4 regions of the Pseudomonas sp. ADAK7 genome follow, and region 4 is predicted to be linked to each of the others. Evidence: predicted binding sites of a transcription regulator. Region 4 holds the regulator's gene; each other region holds the start of a gene.
The links. The regulator FliA, encoded in region 4, starts transcription of late flagellar genes. The targets are predictions, from matches to a motif close to CTAAAGTTTNNNNNNNNNNNGCCGNTAA.
Positions count from the first base shown of each region.

Region 1: the regulator FliA is predicted to act here: its motif matches at 1,797-1,824, upstream of HKK53_RS27260 (flagellar protein MotY).
Region 2: the regulator FliA is predicted to act here: its motif matches at 1,878-1,905, upstream of HKK53_RS05150 (methyl-accepting chemotaxis protein).
Region 3: the regulator FliA is predicted to act here: its motif matches at 1,661-1,688, upstream of HKK53_RS28325 (methyl-accepting chemotaxis protein).

Region 1 covers NZ_CP052861.1:5,926,869-5,930,080, reverse strand. Annotated here, with positions in the region: gene HKK53_RS27265 (argininosuccinate synthase) at 1-694, opposite strand, end outside; gene HKK53_RS27260 (flagellar protein MotY) at 823-1,731, opposite strand; gene pyrC (dihydroorotase) at 1,891-2,937, shown strand; gene rnt (ribonuclease T) at 2,934-3,212, shown strand, end outside.
Region 2 covers NZ_CP052861.1:1,160,985-1,164,196, forward strand. Annotated here, with positions in the region: gene HKK53_RS05135 (MmcQ/YjbR family DNA-binding protein) at 1-292, shown strand, start outside; gene HKK53_RS05140 (DUF1294 domain-containing protein) at 486-914, opposite strand; gene HKK53_RS05145 (undecaprenyl-diphosphate phosphatase) at 911-1,741, opposite strand; gene HKK53_RS05150 (methyl-accepting chemotaxis protein) at 2,033-3,212, shown strand, end outside.
Region 3 covers NZ_CP052861.1:6,166,557-6,169,768, forward strand. Annotated here, with positions in the region: gene HKK53_RS28310 (inorganic phosphate transporter) at 1-39, opposite strand, end outside; gene HKK53_RS28315 (transporter) at 256-1,278, opposite strand; gene HKK53_RS28325 (methyl-accepting chemotaxis protein) at 1,802-3,212, shown strand, end outside.
Region 4 covers NZ_CP052861.1:2,592,250-2,595,461, forward strand. Annotated here, with positions in the region: gene HKK53_RS12130 (protein phosphatase CheZ) at 7-795, opposite strand; gene HKK53_RS12135 (chemotaxis response regulator CheY) at 818-1,189, opposite strand; gene fliA (RNA polymerase sigma factor FliA) at 1,358-2,098, opposite strand; gene fleN (flagellar synthesis regulator FleN) at 2,095-2,925, opposite strand; gene flhF (flagellar biosynthesis protein FlhF) at 3,042-3,212, opposite strand, start outside.

The DNA.
Region 1 (3,212 bases), 3.3 Mb from region 4:
CGATGTCGCCGTTGCGGTAGGTTAGTTCCAGGTACTGCGCTTTATCAGGAGCCTTCTCCGGGGAGACGGTCCATTTCCACATGTCTTCTTCGTGCTCGGTCCAGGTGTCTTCCAGCACGCCGCCTTCATAGGAGATGTGCAGCAGGTTGGCATCCATCGAGTACGGGGATTTTTTCTTGCCGTGACGCTCGATCGGGATGTTGTGCTTTTCAGCATAATCCATCAGCTTTTCACGGGAGAGCAGGTCCCACTCGCGCCAAGGGGCGATCACTTTCACGCCTGGCTTGAGTGCATAGGCGCCGAGCTCGAAACGCACCTGGTCGTTACCCTTGCCGGTGGCGCCATGGGAAATGGCGTCAGCGCCGGTTTCGTTGGCGATTTCGATCAGGCGTTTGGCGATCAACGGACGAGCGATGGAAGTACCCAGCAGGTACTCGCCTTCGTAAACGGTGTTGGCGCGGAACATCGGGAACACGAAGTCACGCACGAATTCTTCGCGCAGATCGTCGATGTAGATTTCTTTGACGCCCATGGCCTGAGCCTTGGCGCGGGCCGGTTCGACCTCTTCGCCCTGCCCCAGGTCAGCGGTGAAGGTCACCACCTCACAGTTATAAGTATCCTGCAGCCACTTGAGGATCACCGAAGTGTCCAGGCCGCCGGAATACGCCAGAACGACCTTGTTTACGTCCGCCATGCCATCACTCCACGGGGTTTACGGAAAGCCGTGAAGTCTACCGCTCATACGAAATAATTTACAGTACCGCGACAGCTTATGACGACGAAGCGACAGATTCTTACGCGGGCGCGACGATGACCGCCGAGTCAGGATGTGGCCGCAGCACTCGCGGCAGAGGCTGATTGCGGAGCCGGTTTCTCGGTGGGCGCCACGCGTTCGAGGCGTACCGCGACCCGGCGGTTCTTCGCCCGGTTGGACGCATTGGTGTTCGGCACCAGCGGGTAGCGCTCACCGTGGAAACGCATGGTGATCTGTGATTCCTGGAAGCCGTTGGCCTTGAAGAAGTCCATCACTGCCAGTGCCCGGCGGCGTGACAGTTCGCGATTGGTCAGACGATTGCCGCTGTTGTCGGAATGGCCGTCGAGTTCGATGTGATTAACCGTCGGATCGGCTTTCATGAACTCCAGCATCACCTGCAACTTGGCCTTGGCCGCCGGATCCAGATCGACACCTTCGCCGGGGAAACCGACTTCGGATTGCTTCACCTGCTCGAAATTCTGCGGCAGCAACTTGGCCACGCAACCCTGGTAGTCGTTGAACGCCTTATTGAACTTGACCGGCAGCAGGCGCACTTCAGACACCCGACCATCGCCCGAAGCGCGGCGAATGACCGGGCTGCGGCCGTCCATCAAACCGTTGATAAGACGCCCGGCCTGCACTTGCGAACTGTTGAACAGTACGTTGCCGCTGCCGATATTGACCGAACCCAGGTTAATGTCACCACGCCCCGGTTGCCACGGCGCAGCGGCCGCGAGCAAGGTCGCGGAACCGCCGCCGATCACCGAGTTGTAGGCCTTGAGACGAAAGATCGCCTGCTCGCCGGCACGACGCACGAATTCACCGGAACCGAAGTCGGTGATCGGCTGGGTCAGGCGGCATTCGAATTTGTCACCTTCGACCGTCCACTCAATGCTCTCCAGACGGGTCTGGAAAGTGAGCGCCATCGCGGGAAGGCTGGCAAACACACTGAGCAAGGCTAAATAACGCTGGCGCACGGGAGGCTCCACTGGCTTCTACAACAAAAAGACCGACACACACATGTTTACGGCATACCTAGTTCATATCGGTACGTTCCTGCAAAACTTGATAGCGAGTGCCTGAGAGAGTCTTTTCCGGTAGCATTCCCCTCAGTTTGACCCGCCTGGAATCCCCTCATGTCCGACCGCCTGACCCTGCTGCGTCCCGACGACTGGCATATTCATCTTCGCGATGGTGCTGTTTTGTCCAATACCGTTGCGGATGTCGCGCGCACCTTTGGTCGCGCCATCATCATGCCCAACCTGGTACCTCCGGTGCGCAACGCCGCTGAAGCCGACGGCTATCGCCAGCGGATTCTCGCTGCACGCCCGGCCGGCAGTCGTTTCGAACCGCTGATGGTGCTGTACCTGACCGACCGCACCCAGCCCGAAGAAATTCGTGAGGCCAAGGCCAGCGGTTTCGTTCACGCCGCCAAGCTGTACCCGGCCGGCGCCACCACTAACTCGGATTCTGGCGTCACCAGCATCGACAAGATCTTCCCGGCGATCGAGGCCATGGCCGAAGTCGGGATGCCGTTGTTGATTCACGGTGAAGTCACCCGTGGCGATGTCGACGTGTTCGACCGCGAAAAAATCTTCATCGATGAACACATGCGGCGCGTGGTCGAGCGTTTCCCGACGCTCAAAGTGGTGTTCGAACACATCACCACGGCTGATGCCGTGCAGTTCGTCAACGCGGCTCCGGCCAACGTCGGCGCAACCATCACCGCTCATCACCTGCTGTACAACCGCAACCACATGCTGGTAGGCGGGATTCGGCCGCACTTCTATTGCCTGCCGATTCTCAAGCGCAACACCCACCAGGAAGCCCTGCTCGACGCCGCCACCAGCGGCAGCGCGAAGTTCTTCCTCGGCACCGACTCGGCGCCGCATGCCCAGCACGCCAAGGAAGCCGCTTGCGGCTGTGCCGGTTGCTACACCGCTTATGCCGCGATCGAGATGTACGCTGAAGCCTTCGAACAGCGCAATGCGCTGGACAAGCTCGAAGCGTTCGCCAGCCTCAACGGCCCGCGCTTCTATGGCCTGCCGGTGAACACCGATCGCATTACCCTGGTCCGCGAAGAGTGGACCGCCCCAACCAGCCTGCCATTTGGCGAGCTGACCGTAATCCCGCTGCGCGCCGGTGAAAAACTGCGCTGGCGCCTGCTGGAGGAACACGCGTGAGTGAAGACCATTTCGACGACGAACAGGACGGTCAAGGCGGTGGAGGCGGTCCTCGTCATCCCATGGCGGCCCGATTCCGTGGTTACCTGCCGGTTGTCGTCGACGTAGAAACCGGTGGCTTCAACTCGGCCACCGACGCCCTGCTGGAGATCGCGGCGACCACCATCGCCATGGACGAAAAAGGCTTCGTGTATCCCGATCACACCTATTTCTTCCGCGTCGAGCCGTTTGAAGGCGCGAACATCGAAGCCGCTGCCCTGGAATTCACCGGGATC
Region 2 (3,212 bases), 1.4 Mb from region 4:
GGATTACAAATGGGGCGGCGTGCGGGTGTTTTCGATTGCCGGGAACAAGATGTTCGCCTTGCAGAACCTGCGGGGCGAGTCCCTGGCGTTCAAGGTCGACAAGGATCTGTTTCTCGGTCATTGCGACCGACCGGGCATTCACCCGGCGCCGTACCTGGCCCGGGCGCAATGGATCATCATGCAGACGCCCTACCCGCTGGGCGCCGAAGAACTGAAGGCGCTGCTGCAACGTTCCCACCAGCTGGTGGTGAGCAAGTTGCCCAAGCGCACTCAGGTCGGGCTGCTGCTGTAACAACAGCCGAAGGTTGCGTCCGGCCCGTGTAGCAGCTGTCGAGCGGAGCGAGGCAGCGTTCGGCTGCGAAGCAGTCGTGAAGTCAGGCGACGCGGTGTTTCAGGAAGTCCGAGTGCGCAGGTTTTACGACGGCTTCGCCGCCGAACGCTGCCTCGCTCCGCTCGACAGCTGCTACATCCGATGTGCGTGTCCTTTAGAAGAAGGCGAGCAAGTTCGCGCCGAGGAACAACTGGTCGATCCAGAATACCTGGTGCATCAATACGATGAGCCAGAACACCAGTTGAAACGAGACTTTGCGGGTCTTGTGCCGGAACACTTGCTGGGCCAGCAAGGCGCCCGGCCAGCCACCGGCCAGTTCTACCGCGTGCAGGACGTTTTCCGGCGTGCGCCAGGTGTCGGCGCGGGCCTTGCGCTTGTCGCTCCAGTACAGGAAAAACGCCACCACGCTGACCACGCCGTAGGCCGCCAGCGGAATCACTGACACCGCGCGCAGCCACAGCATCAGCGAGCCGTACAACGGCAACGCGCAGAGGGCGGCAAACACCAGCAGTTTCAAGCGTAGATGCTGGACCTCGCCCCCGGATTTACGGCCGGGGTTATGTCGCGCGCTGGAATCATTCATGGCTTGGCAGCTGTCCAATCAACCCAACCGAACTGCCAGGTCGCCAGGATCACCAGGCCAAACGCAATGCGATACCAGGCAAATGCCGCATAGCTGTGGGTGGCAATGAATTTGAGCAGGCCTCTGACCGCGATCATCGCAAAGATAAACGCGGTGACAAAACCAATGGCGAACACCGGAAAGTCCGCCGGCACGAACAGATGGCGGTACTTGAACCCCGAATACACGGCCGCTGCAACCATCGTCGGCATCGCCAGGAAGAACGAGAACTCGGTCGCGGTTTTGCGCGACAGCCCGAACAGCAGGCCACCGATAATCGTCGAGCCGGAACGCGAAGTCCCCGGGATCATCGCCAGGCACTGGGCAAAGCCGACTTTCAGCGCGTCCTGCCAGGTGATGTCGTCGACTGTTTCGGCATGCACTTCATGCTGACGCTTCTCGGCCCACAACATGACAATCCCGCCCACGACCAGCGCCGCGGCCACGGTGATCGGGTTGAACAGGTAGTGGTGAATCAAATCGGAAAAAATCACCCCCAGCACCACGGCCGGCATGAAGGCAATCAGCAGGTTCGCGGTGAAGCGTCGCGCGCTCGGCTGGGTCGGCAAGCCGACGACCACGTCGAGGATTTTGCGGCGGAACTCCCAGACCACCGCGAGGATCGCGCCTAACTGGATGATGATGTTGAATGCAATGGCCCGTTCACCACCGAAGTTGAGCAAATCCGCGACGATGATCTGGTGTCCGGTACTCGAAATGGGCAAAAACTCCGTCAGCCCCTCTACAACGCCTAGAATCAGTGCCTGGAAGGCCGTCCAAAGATCCATCAATCCCCCAAAGACAGTGCTCAAAGGCCTGCCCCGTTAATATTTTTAGTACGTTCACTGCGCTCAGCGTAGCTGAAGTCCCGCGCGCACAGGATCCCTACGAAACCGTAAAAATTCCGTGAAAAATCAACTTGGATTCAGGTTTTTCCGCGCGAGGCCGAAATCCTATCAGACAAGCCCCGTTTACGCCGCCGCGTAATTGGACTTGGGTCGGATAGGCCCCACCGGCAAAGTGTGGTTGGATGCTGGCGATCGTTTATTACAAGAAAAAGAATCTGGAGTGACAGCGTTATGAACAGCTTGCGCAGTGTGTCGATCAGCCGACGCTTGTGGCTCATCTTGATCGTGGCGATCGTGATGTTATTGACCTTGGGCGTCTTGATGCTCAAACAGATCCACGACGACCTGTACCACGCCAAGGCACAGAAGACCCAGCACGTGGTACAGACCGCCAGTGGCATCCTCAACTACTACCATGACCTGGAAACTGCCGGCACCCTCACCCGCGAAGCGGCGCAGAAACAGGCGCTGACCACGGTTCGCGGTCTGCGCTATGACCAGAACGACTACTTCTGGATCAACGACCTGACGCCGGTGATGATCATGCACCCGGCCAACCCGAAACTCGAAGGCCAGAATCTCTCGGCGATCCGCGACCCGGACGGCTTCGCGCTGTTCAACGAGATGGTCATCATCGCCAAGGCCAAGGGCGCCGGCATGGTCGATTACCGCTGGCCGAAACCGGGCGCCAGTGCGCCGGTGGAAAAAACCTCCTACGTCAAGTTGTTCGAGCCCTGGGGCTGGATCATCGGCTCCGGCGTGTACATCGATGACATGCAGGCCGAGTTCTACGGCCAGGTCTGGAAAGCCTCGTTTATCGGCCTGGCGATTGCGCTGATCATGGCGTTGCTGGTGATCATGATTGCCCGCAGCATCGTGCGGCCGTTGCAGGAAACCGTGAACGCCATGGCCAACATTGCCAGCGGCGAAAGCGACCTGACCCGCAGCCTCGACACCCACGGCCAGGACGAAGTCACGCAACTGGCGCACCACTTCAACGCCTTTACCGCCAAGCTGCGTCTGGTGATCAGCCAGTTGCAGGTGTCCGCCAGCGCGTTGGGCCAATCGTCCAGCGACCTGGGCAACGATGCGGCGCAGGCGCAGCAACGCAGTCAGCAGCAGTCCCAGCAGATGGAACTGGTGGCGACCGCGATCAATGAAGTGACCTACGGCGTGCAGGACGTGGCGAAGAACGCCGAGCACGCCGCCAGTGAAATGCGCGACGCCGAGTCCCAGGCGCAGCAAGGCCAGGTCAACATTGATGGCAGCTTGCAGCAGATCGACAAACTCTCCGGCACCATTGACCAGGCGGTGGAAGTGATTCGCACCCTGGCTGCCGAAAGCACCCAGATCGGTAGCGTACTGGAAGTGATTCGCTCGATTGCCGAACAGACCAACCTGCTGGCCCTCA
Region 3 (3,212 bases), 3.5 Mb from region 4:
GGCGGGCGCCTGGGCAGTGGTATAGGAAGGAGTAGCCATCACGGACAATCCTGATGAGGGAAGGAGTGTCGCCCATGATCGTTTCAAAATGTGACAGAGAGACTGCGGTGGGTCAGTGTTTGGGGGTTTTTACCTACTGATCGTTCCCACGCTCCGCGTGAGAATGCCTCCCCGGACGCTCTGCGTCCGCTTTGGGACGCGGAGCGTCCCTGGCTGCATTCCCACGCGGAGCGTGGGAACGATCACTGGGGTGCGTTAATAATCCTGGCGCTTACGAAACGCCCAACGCCCGGCGATCAAGGTAAAGGTCGCCACCAGCGCCACCAGAATCCAGAAACCTTCCGGGTCGCCGGAGAGCGGCACGCCACCCACATTCATCCCGAAAAAACCGGCAATGATGTTGATCGGCAACGCCAGCACCGTGACCACCGTCAGGGTAAACAGCGTGCGGTTGCTCTGTTCGTTGAGGTTGGCGGCGATTTCTTCCTGCAACAGCTTGATCCGTTCACCGAGGGCCGTGAGGTCGTTGATGATCAACGCAAACTCCTCGGTGGATTTGCGCAGCTCCTTCACGTCTTCCTTCTGCAACCATTGCGGTGGCCGATTGAGCAAACGCAGCAACGACCCCGGCTCCAGCGCCAGCAGCCTTTGCAGGCGCACCAGCACCCGACGATTGGCGCCCAGTTCGGCACGGTTGGTCGACAGCCGCGAGGACAGCAATTCATCTTCGATCTGATCGACACTTTGGCTGGTCTTGCGCACGATCTGCGTCAGCACTTCGCCCTGATCGCGCAGCAAGTGCACGAGCAATTCCAGTGGCGAGCGAAAGCATTCCCCGGCCTTCACCGAGGAGCGCAACTTGTCCACCGAGTGCAGCGGTTGCAGGCGCGCGCTGATGATCAGCTTGCTGCGGGCACAGACCCACAGCGTCGACACATCCGAAGACACCATGCTGCTGAGGTTGAACACCACATCGTTGACCACCGCCAACAACGCCGAATCGACATGTTCGATGCGGGTCGAGCGCGAGCCCTCGTGCAGCGCCTCGAAAAACTCCTCGGGCAATTCCAGATGACTTTTCATCCAGCGCTCGCACGCGGCGTGGGCCAGGTTCAGGTGCAGCCAGAGGAATTCGTCGCTGTCTTCAGACTGTTGCAAACAGCGCAGCGCCTCGGCCGAATCGATCTCCCGGCCACGCTCCCCCGGACGAAAACGGAAGCCGTACAGCAAGCCGAACAAGTCAGTGTCGCGGTGAGTGTGATCGATGCTGTGGTTCATGAGGTCTCGCTGGGGAGGGGCATTCGGCCGTAGCAACGTGGAAACGTAGCAACGCAGCAACGTAGCAACGTAGCAACGTAGCAGCTGTCAAGCGGAGCGAGGCAGCGTTCGGCGACGAAGTCGTCGTCAAACCTGAGCTCGCGGTTTTCCTGAAACACCCCGGTGCCTGATTTCACGACGGCTTCGCCGCCGAACGCTGCCTCGCTCCGCTCGACAGCTGCTACGGGAGCTACGGGAGCCACGGGAGCTACGGGAGCTACGGGAGCCACGGGAGCCACGGGAGCTACGGCAGTTGCTACCGGGCATCATCGCAAGGCTTCTTGACGGTTTTGTGACAGGTGTGTGGCGCGCAAACGTGTGCGCAACCAGCGGTCGGAATTGATTCAAGAACCGCTCTGGCACGCCGATGACGCAGGTGTTAGGTTGCGCGGCTTCGGCCACGCGCCGGGATCGCAGACAGGGAAGTTTGGACGTCTTTCACGCCCAATCAGGCGTGCCTCATTCCTGTCATGAGTATCACTCGATGCTGCAAAAATCCCTGAGAGCCCAAATTCTCGCATTGCTCGGTGGCAGCCTGTTGGCGATGTTGCTGATCGCTTTGGCTTGCTTTCACTTCCTGTCCAGTGGCGTGCAAAGTTACGCCAACCTGATCGACGGACCGCTGCACACCTCGCAACTGATCGATGAAGCCAACCTGCAATTCAAGGTGCAGGTTCAGGAGTGGAAAAATGTCCTGCTGCGGGGCAAGCAGCCGGCCGACCTGGACAAATACTGGAAGCAATTCGAAGACCGCCAGCGCGACGTGCAGGGCATCCTCGGCGAACTGGCGAGCCAGAAAGGCCTGGACGGCCAGCTCAAGACCCGCATCGAACGCCTGCGTGACGAGCATCGCCAGTTGGGCAGCGCTTACCAGAAAGGTCGCGATGCCTACGTCGCCGCCGGTGCCGATCCAACCGCCGGCGACACTGCGGTCAAAGGCGTGGACCGCGCCACCAGCGATCAGATGAGCGAACTGGTCGGCGAATTGCGCAAGCAGGGCACCGAGCAATCGGCGCTGATCAGTGCCGGTGCCGAGCGCACGGTCATGCTCGGGATTATCGTGATGCTCGCCTCGGGCCTGTTGATCGGCCTGTTGAGCCTGTGGCTGATCAACCGCAACCTGGTGGACCCGATCCGCAAACTGATCGACTACGTGGCGCAACTGAGCCAGGGCAAGTTCGCCGAGCGCGTGGCCAGCAGCCGTGAAGACGAACTGGGCAAACTGGCCATGGCCGCCAACACCTTGCGCGACTTCCTCGCCGAAACCTTCAACCGCTTGCAGCGCAGCGCCAAGGATCTGGACAGCGCCAGCGGCGAGTTGAACGCCATTGCCGGCCTCATGGCCAGCGGTACCAACGAGCAATTCAACCGCACTGATCAGGTAGCGACGGCGATGAATGAAATGTCCGCCACCGCCCAGGAAGTGGCGCGTCACGCTGCCGACGCCGCCCGTGCCGCCGACGATGCCGACCAGTCCGCCCAGCAAGGCGAAAAGGTCATGCAGGGCACCATCCACACCATCACCCAGATGCGCGGCGAAATCGCCAATACGGCCACGGTCATCCGTCGTCTGGAAACCGACAGCGGCCGTATCGGCAAAGTGCTGGAAGTGATTCGCGGCATCGCCGAGCAGACCAATCTGCTGGCGCTCAACGCCGCCATCGAAGCGGCCCGTGCCGGTGAAGCCGGACGCGGTTTTGCGGTGGTGGCCGACGAAGTGCGCAGCCTGGCCCAGCGCACGGCGGCGTCGATCATCGAGATCAACCAGATCATCCAGACTGTGCAAACCGGTGCCGTAGATGCTGCCCAAGCCATTGAAAGCGGCCAGTCCCGCAGCGAAGAAAGTGTCGCGCAAGTGACCGAGGCCGGCGCCATGCTGGAGCGCATCACCCATG
Region 4 (3,212 bases):
AAAACTCTAAAATCCCAGGCTGGATAACAAATCGTCCACATCGTCCTGACCGGACACAACGTCTTCTCTTTTATCGGCATGAATCTGCGGACCTTCACCCTGAGAGAGATGTTTTTGCGGATCTTTTTCAGCCAGCATCGCTTCACGGTCATGTTCGATACCCGCAAAGCGGTCTACCTGGCTGGCCATGAGCACGAGCTTGAGCAGGTTGCTTTCAACTTCGGTGACCAATTGGGTCACGCGCTTGATCACTTGACCGGTGAGGTCCTGGTAATCCTGAGCCAGCAGAATGTCGTTGAGGTTGCTCGACACCACGCGATTGTCTTCGCTGCTGCGTGTCAGAAAACCGTCGACCCGCCGCGCCAGCTCGCGAAACTCTTCAGCCCCGACTTCGCGACGCATGAACCGTCCCCAGTCGGTGCTCAAGGCCTGGGCTTCCTGGCTCAGGCCATTGACCAGCGGCGTGGCGTTTTCCACCAGGTCCATGGTGCGGTTGGCGGCGGCCTCGGTCAGCTTGACCACATACCCCAGACGCTCGGTCGCATCCGTGATCTGCGAAACTTCCTCGGCTTGCGGCATGTTCGGGTCAATCTGGAAATTGACGATCGCGCTATGCAGCTCGCGAGTGAGCTTGCCCACTTCCTGATACAGGCCGCGGTCACGGGTCTGATTGAGCTCATGGATCAGTTGCACAGCGTCGCCGAACCTGCCTTTTTCAAGGCTTTCGACCAGTTCGACCGCGTGTTTTTTCAGGGTCGACTCAAAATCGCCCTGTGAAGATTCGTTATGCTCCATAGCTCCCCCGTGGCGCAGTTGCTCAACCGATGCGTTCGAAAATCTTCTCGATTTTTTCTTTCAACGCCTGGGCCGTGAAGGGTTTGACCACATAGCCGTTAACACCGGCCTGGGCCGCTTCGATGATCTGTTCGCGCTTGGCTTCAGCGGTCACCATCAGCACTGGCAAGTGCTTGAGTTTTTCATCGGCGCGCACGTGGCGCAGCAGGTCGATGCCGGTCATGCCTGGCATGTTCCAGTCTGTTACCAGAAAGTCGATGCTGCCGCTGTTGAGCACCGGAATGGCAGTGGTGCCATCGTCAGCCTCGACCGTGTTGGTGAACCCAAGGTCACGCAACAGGTTTTTAATGATCCGCCGCATCGTTGAGAAGTCATCAACGATGAGGATTTTCATGTTCTTGTCCAATTCGACCTCCAAGCAGTCTTAAACGCGCCCAGCACCTGGACGCGCCATTTCAATCAATCCGGCAAAGCACTCAAATGACTGTCTGGAGCACAACAGATCGAGACCGCTGCAGTTCAACACCACACCAGCCTCGTTCGCAGTGTCCCCACACTGCCTTCAGCGCGCTCGCCACTCCCCCAAACGCCCCCGCAAACGGGCCGCGCACTGGCTGTGTAACTGGCTGACACGGGATTCGCTGACACCCAGGACCTCACCGATTTCCTTGAGGTTCAGCTCTTCGTCGTAGTACAGCGCCAACACCAGTCGCTCACGCTCCGGCAAATTGGCAATCGCGTCCGCCAAGGCGGCCTGGAAACGTTCGTCTTCCAGATCGCGCGACGGCTCCAGATGAGCACTGGCGCCATCCTCGTGCAGCCCTTCGTGTTCGCCGTCCTGCAACAGGTCGTCGAAACTGAACAGGCGGCTGCCCAAGGTATCGTTCAAAATCCCGTAATAATCGTCGAGACTCAATTGGAGTTCGGCCGCAACTTCGTGATCTTTAGCATCACGGCCGGTTTTAGCTTCAATCGAGCGAATTGCGTCGCTGACCATGCGGGTATTGCGGTGGACCGAACGTGGTGCCCAGTCCCCCTTGCGTACTTCATCGAGCATCGCGCCACGGATTCGAATGCCCGCGTACGTTTCGAAACTCGCGCCTTTGCTGGCGTCGTATTTGGTCGACACTTCAAGCAGGCCAATCATCCCGGCCTGGATCAGGTCTTCCACCTGGACACTGGCCGGCAGACGCGCCAGCAAGTGGTAAGCAATGCGTTTGACCAGTGGCGCGTAACGCTCGATCAGCTCGTATTGCGCATCACGTGCCGACTTCTTGTAGAGGTTGTAGCCACTGGCTGTCATAGGACGGGTCCTGCGGTCTGTTGCACGAGACGCTCGACGAAAAATTCCAGGTGCCCGCGCGGGTTGGCCGGCAGCGGCCAGGTGTCGACTTTCTGTGCAATCGCCTTGAACGCCAGGGCGCACTTGGAGCGCGGGAAGGCTTCGTAGACGGCACGCTGCTTCTGCACGGCCTTGCGCACGCTTTCGTCGTAAGGCACCGCGCCGACGTATTGTAAGGCGACGTCAAGGAAGCGGTCCGTGACCTTGGTCAACTTGGCGAACAGGTTGCGACCTTCTTGCGGGCTCTGGGCCATGTTGGCCAGGACGCGGAAGCGGTTCATGCCGTAGTCGCGGTTGAGCAATTTGATCAGAGCGTAGGCGTCGGTGATGGAGGTCGGCTCGTCGCAGACCACCAGCAACACTTCTTGCGCGGCGCGGACAAAACTGACTACGGAGTCACCAATACCCGCAGCCGTGTCGATCACCAATACGTCGAGGTTGTCGCCGATATCGCTGAAGGCCTGGATCAGGCCGGCATGCTGGGCCGGGCTCAGATGAACCATGCTCTGGGTGCCGGACGCGGCCGGGACGATGCGAATGCCGCCCGGGCCTTGCAACAGAACGTCGCGCAGCTCGCAGCGGCCTTCGATCACATCGGCCAGGGTACGTTTGGGCGTCAGTCCCAGCAGAACGTCGACGTTCGCCAGACCCAGATCGGCGTCCAGCAGCATGACGCGTCGGCCAAGCTCTGCTAGAGCCAGGGACAAGTTCACTGACACGTTAGTCTTCCCGACGCCACCTTTGCCGCCGGTCACCGCGATCACCTGTACGGGATGCATGCTGCCCATGTTATTTCTTTACCTTGTCTTGCATAGACGGAGGCCACATTACTGGCTGCGCGTTCATCAACTGAACAATGCATGGCAGACCATCGATGTAGGTACAAAAACTGTTCATTAGTACCTCAGCCAACCTGCTTGGTCGGGCTGTGGTAAATATCAGCGAACATGTCAGCCATGGCTTCCTCGCTGGGTTCTTCCTGCATTTGCACGCTCACCGCGCGACTGACCAACTGGTGACGCCGCGGCAGATGCAGATCATCTGGAATGCGCGGGCCATCGGTGAGGTAAGCCAC